DNA from 4 places in the Pantoea sp. LS15 genome. Region 1 is predicted to be linked to each of the others. Evidence: predicted binding sites of a transcription regulator. Region 1 holds the regulator's gene; each other region holds the start of a gene.
The links. Region 1 encodes PurR, which represses purine synthesis genes. Its sites were predicted from a motif close to CANGCAAACGTTTGCNTG; they were not measured.
Positions count from the first base shown of each region.

Region 2: a site for PurR is predicted at 1,252-1,269, ahead of purL (phosphoribosylformylglycinamidine synthase). Genes of this name have one in related genera too.
Region 3: a site for PurR is predicted at 1,878-1,895, ahead of purT (formate-dependent phosphoribosylglycinamide formyltransferase). Genes of this name have one in related genera too.
Region 4: a site for PurR is predicted at 1,640-1,657, ahead of pyrD (quinone-dependent dihydroorotate dehydrogenase). Genes of this name have one in related genera too.

Region 1 covers NZ_JAAVXA010000012.1:83,890-87,030, forward strand. The annotation lists gene punC (purine nucleoside transporter PunC) at 1-93, opposite strand, end outside; gene punR (DNA-binding transcriptional activator PunR) at 208-1,119, shown strand; gene purR (HTH-type transcriptional repressor PurR) at 1,137-2,162, opposite strand; gene cydH (cytochrome bd-I oxidase subunit CydH) at 2,460-2,549, shown strand; gene HED65_RS16955 (MFS transporter) at 2,713-3,141, shown strand, end outside.
Region 2 covers NZ_JAAVXA010000002.1:29,126-32,266, forward strand. The annotation lists gene mltF (membrane-bound lytic murein transglycosylase MltF) at 1-1,087, opposite strand, end outside; gene purL (phosphoribosylformylglycinamidine synthase) at 1,355-3,141, shown strand, end outside.
Region 3 covers NZ_JAAVXA010000001.1:11,607-14,747, forward strand. The annotation lists gene kdgA (bifunctional 4-hydroxy-2-oxoglutarate aldolase/2-dehydro-3-deoxy-phosphogluconate aldolase) at 1-624, shown strand, start outside; gene purT (formate-dependent phosphoribosylglycinamide formyltransferase) at 666-1,844, opposite strand; gene HED65_RS00060 (tellurite resistance TerB family protein) at 2,015-2,665, shown strand; gene ptrB (oligopeptidase B) at 2,751-3,141, shown strand, end outside.
Region 4 covers NZ_JAAVXA010000004.1:327,465-330,605, forward strand. The annotation lists gene zapC (cell division protein ZapC) at 1-369, opposite strand, end outside; gene pyrD (quinone-dependent dihydroorotate dehydrogenase) at 535-1,545, opposite strand; gene ssuE (NADPH-dependent FMN reductase) at 1,794-2,369, shown strand; gene HED65_RS09395 (sulfonate ABC transporter substrate-binding protein) at 2,362-3,141, shown strand, end outside.

The sequences.
Region 1 (3,141 bases):
AGCGGCGAAAGCCGGCAGGTACATATCAGTGGCCAAAAAGCCCAGCACGCTTAAGCCGCCGAGCCAGACTAAAAAACCATTCCTGGGTTGCATTGTTTTATTCTCCTGAGGAGGCAGGTATACATTGGCGCTGAGTGTAGGGAGTGCAAAGCGGCTTGTGAAACGCTAATATTTGGTGGTTGCATTCAAATTTTTTGCAGGCAGAAAATGTGGTCAGATTATTCTCTTGAAGTAGTCGATGCTGTCGCGCGTAACGGCAGCTTCAGTGGAGCGGCGCAGGAGTTACACCGCGTCCCTTCAGCTATCAGCTACACGGTGCGTCAGCTGGAGGAGTGGCTGGCGGTTCCGCTGTTTGAACGGCGACATAGGGATGTGGAATTAACGCCCGCTGGCGCGTGGTTTTTGAAAGAAGGGCGTTCTGTTATCAAAAAAATGCAGATCACCCGCGAACAGTGTCAACAGATCGCTAACGGCTGGCGGGGGCATCTTTCCATCGCGGTGGATAATATCGTCAAACCCGAGCGTACCCGGCAAATGATTGTCGATTTCTATCGTCATTTTTCTGACGTCGAATTGCGGGTGTCACAGGAGGTGTTCAACGGTGTCTGGGATGCTCTGGCGGACGGAAGGGCGGAGATGGCCATTGGTGCCACGCAGGCGATCCCTGTCGGGGGTCGGTACGCTTTTCGTGATATGGGAATGCTGAGCTGGAAATGCGTGGTGGCAAGTGATCATCCGCTGGCGACTCTGGAAGGACCATTGAGCGACGATACGCTACGCAACTGGCCGTCGCTGGTACTGGAGGATACGTCCCGTTCATTACCCAAGCGTATCACCTGGCTTCTGGACAACCAGCGGCGGGTGGTTGCCCCCGACTGGGAATCGTCGGCGACGTGTCTCAGTGCTGGTTTGTGTGTCGCGATGGTACCCGTTCATTTTGCGCGGCCGCGAATTGATGCCGGAGAATGGGTTGAACTGACACTGGAGAACCCATTCCCGGATGCGGCCTGCTGCCTCACCTGGCAGCAAAATGATGTCTCACCTGCGATGGCCTGGTTACTGGATTATCTGGGAGACAGCGAAACGCTAAACCGGGAGTGGTTACGGGAGCCAGGTTAACTGGCCCCGTTAAGAGATTACCGGCGATAGTCGCGGAACGGACCATCGGCAACAGAGCGGCGTTCAATAAGACGCGGGTGAACTTCAATGGACTGCGACTCTTCACGTTTGTTGACGATCCTGTCCATCAGCATATTGAAGGCGGTTTCACCCAGTGAATCTTTCGGCTGGTGGATGGTCGTTAATGCCGGCGTAAAGAAGCGCGCATTACGCACGTTGTCATACCCGATCACAGAAATATCCTGCGGTACACGCAGACCCAGCTCATCGGCCGCACAGAGGGCACCCATTGCCATGATGTCGCCCCCGCAGAAAACGGCGGTCGGACGGTGCTGCTGGGAGACGATCTGCTGCATAGCGCGGTAGCCCGACTCCGGTTCAAAGTCGCCCTGCACGATCCAGTTTTCCGGCACGGTGATCAACGCTTCTTCCATCGCTTTCATAAACCCAGCCAGACGACCTGCACCGGTGTTGCGCTCCAGTGGACCCGGGATCACGCCGATCTCGCGGTGACCGCGTTCAATCAGGTAACGACCCGCCATATAACCGCCTTCAAAGGCGTTATCGATCACGGAATCGGTGAAGTCCGCGCGGGCTTCACCCCAGTCCATCACCACCATTGGGATATGGCGATACTCTTCCAGCATCGACAGCACAGATTCCGGATACTCGGAACACATCACCAGCAGACCATCAACACGCTTTTGAGCCATCATCGACAGGTAAGCTCGCTGTTTTTCAATGCTGTTCCACGCGTTGCCCAGAATCAGGGTATAGCCTTTCTGGAAGCAGTTTTTTTCTACTGCCTCAATAATCTCGGCAAAATAGGCCGCTTCACTGCTGGTCGCCAGCAAACCAATAGACTTGGTGTGATTAACCTTGAGGCTTCGCGCAACCGCACTTGGCGAATAGTGCAGCTCTTTGATGGCTGCCCAGACGGCATTGCGCGTCTCTTCCGCCACAAAACGGGTCTTGTTAATTACATGTGATACGGTTGTAGTGGAAACGTTTGCGCGTTTTGCTACATCTTTAATTGTTGCCATTAAATGTCACTCCAGACCATATCCTAAACTCCTGAAAAACTTGAAGGTAAACGTTTGCCTTCTCTCACCCTTATCACGCAATTTTGAATTGCGACACGCCGGGAAAACGACACAGGACGTCAGGAGGGGGTCAATGGCCGGTACGCTAATAAATTTAGCGTGGAATTTTGTCCTATCTTGATGAAAAGGGGAAGAGGTAAAGTGGTTATCCGTTTAAATCCAGGAAGATTTTTGACGTAAATTGTGCAAAAATGAGCAAGCTCACTTTTCGTGGGGGGATTAAAAGGAGAAAAATTGATGAGTTCCGATCTGAAGTTTTCGCTGTTCACCACCGTTATTGTGCTGGCTTTGATTGTCGCAGCGGGTCTGACGGCCGCACTGCACTGATTTACGCGGAGGGAGAGTCTTCTCCCTCCCGATTCCCCGGATTGTTACTTCTCTGGCAAAAATCTTTTGCTATTTTGTTAACTTCTCATTTTTTGTGATTGATGTCATGCTTTCCGCTTCTTTGTTCTGTGTCACCACATGACACGGCATCCGGAGTTGACGTATGAAAATCAATTTTCCCCTGCTGGCCCTGGCGATTGGCGCTTTTGGGATTGGCACCACTGAATTCTCCCCAATGGGTTTACTGCCAGTTATTGCCAGAGGCGTGGATGTCTCGATCCCTGCCGCAGGGATGTTAATCAGCGCCTACGCTATTGGCGTGATGGTTGGGGCACCGCTGATGACGCTTCTGCTTTCGCACCGCGCGCGCCGCAATGCGCTGATTTTCCTGATGGCGATTTTCACTCTGGGCAATGTGCTTTCCGCCATTTCGCCGGACTACACCACCCTGATGTTGTCACGCATTCTGACCAGCCTTAACCACGGCGCGTTCTTTGGATTGGGGTCGGTTGTTGCAGCAAGCGTGGTGCCAAAACACAAGCAGGCGAGTGCCGTGGCCACCATGTTTATGGGGCTAACCATTGCCAACATT
Region 2 (3,141 bases), on a different contig from region 1:
TATCCTGCAGATAACGCGCACCACCGCTGATGCTCTGTTCGGCATCGGTACGGTCATTCACCCCCAGGCTCAGGGCGGTATTTTTGGTTAGCATCATTAAACCGCGTACGCCCGTGGGCGACGTGGCCTGGGTATCCCAGTGAGATTCCTGATAGGAGATAGCCGCCAGCAGTTTCCAGTCAATTTCCTGGGCGTATTTTTCGAACAACGGCTGCAGGTCTGGCAGGACACTGTCTACCGCGCGCAGGAAGCTACGGGTGTCGACATAGTCAAAGTCGTCACCGTGGCCAAGATACTTCTCCTCCAGACGCGCCAGGGTACCGTCTTCATTGATGGTGTTGAAGAAATCGAGCATCGCCGCAGAAAGGGTCTGATCGTCATCAAGCTGGCTAAACCAGGTAACGGGTTGTTCGTCGGTGACGTCCAGCGCCACGGCGATCTCAGGGTGAACGCGCTGGAAAAGACTGATCGCGACTGAATCAGCGATGGTATAGGGCAGTTTCTGATCTTTAACCTGTTCCAGTAGTTCCGTTGTGCCGAGTTTAGGATCGACTGTCCAGCTCAGGTCCGGGTATTTCTTCTCCTTGAGCTCACGCAGATCGTCAATCACCACATGGCCGGGGGCAATCGTCAGTTGTTGATCGTTAATGGTAGCAAGCGTGCGCGGGCGAACGCTTCCGACACGGTAGACCAGTTGCTGCGAAACGGAGTAGTAGGTCGGGCCTGGCTGATAGTTCTTGCTGCGCTCGCTGTTATACACCAGCCCGGCCGCGAGCATATCGGCATCGTCGTTATCGAGGTCATCAAACAGCTGGTTGATATTCTGGCGGACGGTAATTTTAAGCTTCACGCCAAGATAATCGGCGAACTGTTGGGCCAGTTCGTAATCCAGACCAATAACTTTGCCATTGATGTCGCTGTAGATCAGCGGAGAGTTTAGGGTACTGACGCGCAGTTCCCCCCGCTCCTTTATGGCGGCGATACGGTTTTCGGCTTTGCCGAACCAGGGGATGGAAGGCCAGAGGGCCACTGCCAGCAGCAACGTCACAATGCCGATGAGCAGATAATTAATCTTTAATTTTTTCAATTAGTTAATTCTCTGCGACGCCGGTTGCCTCAGTTTGCTGTAGCCATGTTAATAATAAGGTTTGCCATTGAATGAGCGGCATTTTGCGTAAACTTGCGCCACTTGGCAACCCATTAGAGAGACAGGTCACATCTATTGTTAAATGTCTGCGCAGATTTTATTTCGACGCAAACGGTTTCGTCGGCGCTCAGGATTCTCTATAATGACGCCCGTTTTCCCCCCTTGCGCACACTGTAAGCGCCCCGGCGCTTCGAAGACGAGAGACTTATGATGGAAATTCTGCGTGGTTCGCCTGCACTGTCTGCCTTCCGTATTAACAAACTGCTGGCACGTTTTCAGGCGGCCGACCTTCCGGTAAGCAATATTTACGCTGAGTATGTCCATTTTGCTGACCTGAATGCCCCTCTGAATGCTGAGGAGCGCGTACAGCTGGAACGCCTGCTGAAGTATGGCCCAAGTCTGAGCAGCCATACGCCAACCGGCAAACTGATCCTTGCGACGCCGCGTCCGGGCACCATCTCCCCCTGGTCTTCCAAAGCCACCGACATCGCCCACAACTGTGGCCTGAGCCAGATTAACCGTCTGGAACGCGGCGTGGCGTACTATGTGGAAGCTTCCACCCTGAGCGAAGAACAGTGGCAGGCGGTTGCAGCTGAGCTTCATGACCGCATGATGGAGAGTGTTTTCGCCTCTCTCGATGACGCGCAGAAGCTATTCTCCCACCATCAGCCTGCGCCGGTACAGAGCGTGGATTTGCTGGGGCAGGGGCGCCAGGCGCTGATTGACGCGAACCTGCGTCTTGGCCTGGCACTGGCAGAAGACGAAATTGATTATCTGCAGGATGCGTTTGTTAAGCTGAACCGCAATCCGAATGACATCGAACTCTATATGTTCGCGCAGGCCAACTCTGAACACTGTCGTCACAAGATTTTCAACGCCGACTGGATTATTGACGGCGAACAGCAGCCGAAGTCGCTGTTCAAAATGATTAAAAACACCATGGAGAAAACTCCAGACCACGTGCTGTCTGCTTATAAAGACAATGCCGCGGTTATGGAAGGTTCCGAGGTGGGCCGCTTCTTCGCCGATCGCGAAGCAGGGCGCTATGATTTCCATCAGGAACCTGCGCACATCCTGATGAAAGTTGAAACCCATAACCACCCGACGGCGATCTCCCCGTGGCCGGGTGCGGCGACCGGTTCCGGCGGTGAAATCCGTGATGAAGGTGCAACGGGCCGCGGTGCAAAACCAAAAGCCGGTCTGGTCGGTTTCTCCGTTTCCAACCTGCGCATCCCGGGCTTTGAACAGCCGTGGGAAGAAGATTTCGGTAAGCCAGAGCGCATTGTAACAGCGCTGGATATCATGACCGAAGGCCCACTGGGCGGCGCGGCGTTTAACAACGAATTTGGTCGTCCGGCGCTGAACGGTTACTTCCGTACTTATGAAGAGAAAGTGGACAGCCACAACGGCGAAGAGCTGCGCGGCTACCACAAACCGATCATGCTGGCGGGTGGGATCGGCAACATTCGCGCCGATCACGTGCAGAAAGGCGAGATCGTCGTGGGCGCGAAGCTGATCGTGCTGGGTGGCCCGGCAATGAACATCGGCCTGGGCGGCGGGGCAGCTTCTTCTATGACCTCTGGTCAGTCCGATGCGGATCTCGACTTTGCTTCCGTGCAGCGCGACAACCCGGAAATGGAGCGTCGTTGCCAGGAAGTGATCGACCGTTGCTGGCAGCTGGGTGAAGCTAACCCAATTCTGTTTATTCACGATGTGGGCGCGGGCGGTTTGTCTAACGCCATGCCGGAGTTGGTGAGCGACGGCGGCCGCGGGGGCCGTTTCAACCTGCGCGACATCCTGAGTGATGAGCCGGGTATGAGCCCGCTGGAAATCTGGTGTAACGAATCTCAGGAACGTTATGTTCTGGCCGTTGCTGCGGATCAACTACCGCTGTTTGACGAGCTGTGCCGCCGCGAGCGCGCGCCATATGCCGTTATTGGTGAAGCGACCGAAGAACTGCACCTCTCCTTAAGCGACACCCACTTTGACAACCA
Region 3 (3,141 bases), on a different contig from region 1:
AGTGCAGAAGCAATCATGACCACTGGCCCTGTCGTGCCAGTTATCGTGGTAAATAAACTGGAGCATGCGGTACCGATGGCGAAAGCGCTGGTTGCTGGTGGCGTTCGTGTTCTGGAAGTCACCCTGCGCACCGCCTGCGCGATGGATGCCATTCGCGCAATCGCTAAAGAAGTGCCGGACGCCATTGTCGGTGCGGGTACCGTTCTGAATGCACAGCAGCTGGCGGAAGTGACTGAAGCGGGCGCACAGTTCGCCATTAGCCCGGGCCTGACTGAGCCTCTGCTGAAAGCGGCAACCGAAGGCACTATTCCTCTGATCCCTGGTATCAGCACCGTATCTGAACTGATGCTGGGCATGGACTACGGCCTGAAAGAGTTCAAATTCTTCCCGGCAGAAGCGAACGGCGGCACCAAAGCGCTGCAGGCGATTGCGGGTCCATTCGCGCAGGTTCGTTTCTGCCCGACGGGTGGCATCTCTCCTGCTAACTACCGTGACTACCTGGCACTGAAAAGCGTGCTGTGCATCGGTGGTTCATGGCTGGTTCCGGCGGATGCGCTGGACGCGGGCGACTGGGATCGCATTACTAAACTGGCTCGTGAAGCGGTTGAAGGTGCGAAGCAGTAAGTTATTCGCAGCATGAAAAACGGGCCTTTCGGCCCGTTTTTTTATCCTGTTACGCTAACTGCAGCGGCGGCTGTTTTGGCTCTCGCCACAGCGTCTTCTACGTTATCTCCGGTGGCTAATGCTACGCCAAGCCGACGCGTGCCGTCGATCTCCGGTTTACCGAACAAACGCACCTGTAACCCGGCACCTACTGCTCCGTCGACGTTATCAAACGTGACATTCTGGCTGGTTAATTGCGGCAGGATCACTGCGGAAGCGGCCGGGCCGTACTGACGGATACCACCAACAGGCAGGCCGAGGAAAGCGCGTACATGCAGGGAGAACTCAGAGAGATCCTGCGAAATCAGCGTCACCATGCCGGTGTCATGCGGGCGAGGTGAGACTTCGCTGAAAATAACCTCATCTCCGCAGACGAAAAGCTCTACACCAAACAGACCATAGCCGCCCAGCGCGAGTACGGTTTTACGGGCGATCGCCTGCGCCCGTTCCAGTGCCAGGTCACTCATCTGCTGCGGTTGCCAGGATTCACGGTAATCGCCATCTTCCTGACGGTGGCCAATTGGGTCACAGAAATGGACGCCATCAATGGCGCTGACGGTCAACAGGGTGATCTCGAAATCAAATTTCACGACACCTTCGACAATCACGCGGCCCGCTCCGGCACGACCACCTTGCTGGGCATAATCCCATGCGTTACCCAGCGTGCTGCTGTCGCGAATAAAGCTCTGTCCTTTACCGGAGGAGCTCATCACGGGTTTAACGATGCACGGGTAGCCAATCTCCTCGACAGCCTGCAGGAATGCGGATTTATCGCCAGCAAACCGATAGCTCGACGTGGGAAGCCCCAGCTCTTCCGCCGCCAGACGACGAATACCTTCCCGGTTCATGGTCAGTTTTGCCGCTTTGGCACAGGGCACCACGCGCTGACCTTCCTGTTCAAGGGCGATCAGCGTATCGGTGGCGATGGCTTCAATTTCCGGGACTACGAAATCGGGTTTCTCCTGCGTAATCAGTGCCCGCAGGGCTTCACCATCCAGCATGTTAATCACATAAGAACGATGGGCGACGTGCATGGCGGGGGCATCAGCGTAACGGTCTACGGCAATCACTTCCACACCTAAACGCTGACATTCAATGGCGACCTCTTTCCCCAGTTCGCCCGATCCCAACAGCATCACACGCGTCGCTGCAGGTCGCAGCGCAGTTCCTAAACGAGTCATAACATTCCCCCTGAAAAAGATGCGCGCAGTATAAACGAAAACGTTTGCGTGTGTCTTGTGCAGGGCTAAAGGAGGGGGAAGAAATTTGCGCATCTTTAGCCAGGCTGGACATTTCCTGACGTCTGCTCGCTTACGCTGTGAAATATGTTCACCGTTAAGTGAGGGAAACCATGTCAGGCTGGTTAAATCAGTTGCAATCGTTGTTAGGGCAGAAAACATCATCGTCTGGCGAGCAAGGGCTCAGTAAACTGCTGGTTCCCGGTGCACTCGGCGGATTGGCAGGCCTTTTGGTCGCGAATAAATCCTCACGTAAGTTGCTGGCAAAATATGGTACTGGCGCGTTGCTGGCCGGTGGCGGGGCCATCGCAGGCACTGTACTGTGGAATAAATACAAGGACAGGATACGAACTACTCACAGCGATGAACCGCATTACGGTGAACATACCTCGCCTCTGGATCTGCGTACCGAACGATTGATCCTTGCGCTGGTCTTTGCCGCGAAAAGTGACGGGCATATCGACGATAAAGAGCGAGCGGCGATTGAGCAGCAGCTCCGTGAAGCCGGTGTCGAAGAGAAGGGCAGAGTCCTGGTGGCGCAGGCGATCGATCAACCACTCGATCCACAGCGCCTTGCGCAGAGTGTGAAGAATGAGGAAGAAGCCCTTGAACTCTATTTCCTCAGCTGTGCCGCCATTGATATCGATCATTTTATGGAGCGGAGCTATCTCAATGCTCTGGGGGATGCGCTGAAGATCCCTCAGGATGTCCGGGAGGGCATTGAACAGGATATCCGGGAACAAAAGCGGACGTTAACTGACTGACTATCACTTCTGTGGTCATGTTTCGCTTGCATCATGCGTGGGTTTTGCCACCCTTATAGGGTGTAGAACTTACAAGAATGATCACATGCCACCGAAAGCCCGACGTACTCCTTATGCGATAACCACGCATGGCGATACGCGTATAGACAATTATTACTGGCTACGGGACGATTCGCGCTCGCGGCCAGAGGTGCTCGACTACCTGCACGAGGAAAACGACTATGGCCGCAAGGTCATGTCCAGCCAGCAGGCACTTCAGGATCAACTGCTGAATGAAATGGTACAGCGCATTCCTCAGCATGATATCTCCGCGCCCTGGACCAAAAATGGCTATCGCTATCGTCATATCTACGAGCCCGGCAACGAGTATCCCATCTACCAACGACAACCCGTGTTAAGTGCCGAATGGGATGAGTGGGAGATTTTGCTGGATGCCAACCAGCGCGCCGCCCACAGCGAATTTTATACGCTGGGCG
Region 4 (3,141 bases), on a different contig from region 1:
CTCTTCTGCACTATCACTCAGATTGACACTGGCTGCATCGCCCGTTGCTGGAGTCCAGCTCATGCCATGCGGCAGGAAATGCCAGCTTTTTGGCATTTGTGGTTTCAGGAAACGAATAGCCACCAGTGCATTTAATACCAGTTCGGCACGCTGCTCTTTAGAGAGCATCAGATCGCGACATTTTTCTTCAAAGGAGAAATAAAGCGCAGCATCATCAACACAGAATCCTGACGGAGAAAAAGCGTCCGGGGTTAACATTCGGCGGGCAAAACGAGAACGAAACAACATACCATTGGCTAAATCGAGCATCATACGGTCATGCTCGTCGCAAAAATACCAGCGCCAGTTATCGTCAGGTTTAATTCGCATGTTTCTCTCCCGTCCCAAACGTCCTGTACTAAAAATGTCCTGCTCGTCGCTTCGTTTTTAACACCATTTAATAAAAGACTATAATGTCTAAATAAGCAACAATGACGGAATATAAAACAACCAGGGCCGGAAATAAAGCCCTGGTTGTCTGATTAAGAGAAAAGATTAGATATGAGTAACGATTTCTTTAATCAACGGCGGTCCTTTAAAAATAAAGCCGGAATAGATTTGCACCAGTGATGCACCTGCCGCCATCTTCTCACGCGCAGCAATCACTGAGTCGATACCACCGACGCCGATAATCGGTAAACGACCTTTTAATTCCGCTGACAATGCACGAATAATTTCGGTGCTTTTTAATTGTACCGGACGTCCACTTAACCCACCCGCTTCGTCACAGTTTTTCATTCCCTGAACCAGGGAGCGATCGAGAGTGGTATTGGTCGCAATCACACCATCAATATTATGGCGAACTAAACTGTCGGCAACCTGGATCAATTCCTCGACAGAAAGATCCGGGGCGATCTTAACCGCGACGGGAACATATTTATGGTGGATCGACTGCAGCTCATTTTGTTTATTTTTAATGGCACTCAGAAGATCATCCAGCGCTTCACCATATTGCAAAGAACGCAGACCCGGGGTATTGGGCGAGGAAATATTCACCGCAATATAACCAGCATAGGCGTAGACTTTTTCCATACAAATCAGATAGTCATCTTTACCCTGCTCTACCGGTGTGTCTTTATTTTTGCCAATATTGATACCTAATACACCATCAAAATGGGCTTTTTTTACATTCTCAACGAGGTGATCGACACCGAGGTTATTAAAGCCCATGCGGTTGATCAAGCCTTCGGCTTCGACCAGACGGAACAGACGCGGCTTGTCATTTCCCGGCTGTGGGCGCGGCGTGACAGTACCGATTTCGATAGATCCAAAGCCCATCGCGCCCAGGGCATCAATGCACTCGCCATTTTTATCCAGACCAGCCGCAAGACCCAGCGGGTTTTTAAAGGTCAGTCCCATGCATTGCACAGGTTTTTCCGGCACATTTTGACGCACCAGAGCGACCAGAGGCGTTCCTGTAATACGACGTAATTGCTGGAATGTAAATTCATGAGCGCGCTCAGGGTCGAGCTGGAAAAGGGCTTTACGAACGAAGGGGTAGTACATGAACTCTCCTGGATTCCCGGTGTGCAAACCGGGAGGGGATTATGGGCGATCCGACGCCGAAAGGGAATTGACCTGCGGCAAAAAATCAGCGTAAAACGCAATCGTTTACCTTCCGGCTCATTTCTTATGCACTTTTTCGCATTTAAATTGCAGATAAATCATTTAGTGGAATAACCGCGCAGTGTCACACTCCTAAAAATTGTTATGAATGTTAGATAAAAGCAAACAATTGGTTATAAGGAGAACGTATGCGCGTCATTACTCTGGCCGGAAGTCCACGATTCCCTTCGCGCTCCAGCGCCCTGCTGGAATATGCCCGTGAAAAACTTAATGCCCTGGATGTGGAAGTGTGCCACTGGAACCTGCATAACTTCGAACCTGAAGATTTGCTCTATGCCCGTTTTGACAGCCCGGCGCTTCACACCCTGACTGAACAGCTTAAAGGCGCTGATGGGTTAATCGTGGCGACACCCATTTATAAAGCCTCTTTTTCCGGGGCACTGAAAACCCTGCTTGACCTGCTCCCTGAACGTGCGCTGGATGGCAAAGTAGTGCTGCCCCTGGCAACCGGCGGCACAGTGGCGCATTTACTGGCCGTGGATTATGCCCTGAAGCCGGTCCTGAACGCCCTGAAAGCACAGGAGATCCTTCACGGTGTGTTCGCGGACGACTCCCAGGTCATTGACTATCAACATAAACCGCACTTTACACCCAATCTGCAAACCCGCCTCGATAACGCCCTGGAAACCTTCTGGCATGCCCTGCATCGCAGGGATATCCAGGCACCTGCGTTTGGTCATCCGCAAGGAGTCGCCCATGTTTAAAACCGTAACCCGTATTGGACTGGCCGGACTGATAGCGCTGACGTCGCTGGCCCATGCCGGGCAAACTGCACCTGAAAGCTTACGCATTGGTTACCAGAAAGGCAGCGTCAGCATGGTGCTGGCAAAAAGCCACCAGCTTCTGGAAAAACGCTTCCCGGACACCAAATTCTCCTGGGTTGAGTTCCCGGCAGGTCCGCAGATGCTGGAAGCGCTTAACGTTGGCAGTATTGATTTGGGCAGCACAGGCGATATTCCGCCGATATTCGCCCAGGCTGCGGGAGCAGACCTGCTCTATGTTGGCGTTGAACCGCCCAAACCGAAGGCCGAAGTGATCCTGGTGCCTGAAAATAGCAACATTAAAAGCGTCTCCGACCTTAAAGGGCATAAAGTTGCTTTCCAGAAAGGCTCCAGCTCACACAACTTGCTGCTGCGCGCTCTGCAAGAAGCCGGGCTCAAGTTTACCGACATTCAACCCGTTTATCTGACGCCTGCCGACGCGCGCGCCGCGTTTCAGCAGAAAAACGTTGATGCCTGGGCAATCTGGGATCCTTACTATTCCGCTGCATTGCTACAGGGCGGCGTTCGCGTGCTGAAAGACGGTACCACGCTGAAACAGACCGGTTCGTTCTATCTTGCAGCAAGACCGTATGCGGATAAATACGGTGCCTTCGTGCAGGACGTCCTCAATACCTTTACTCAGGCCGACGCACTGACGCAAAACCAGCGTCAGGAGGGTATCGCCCTGCTGGCCAAAACCATGGGCTTACCTGAA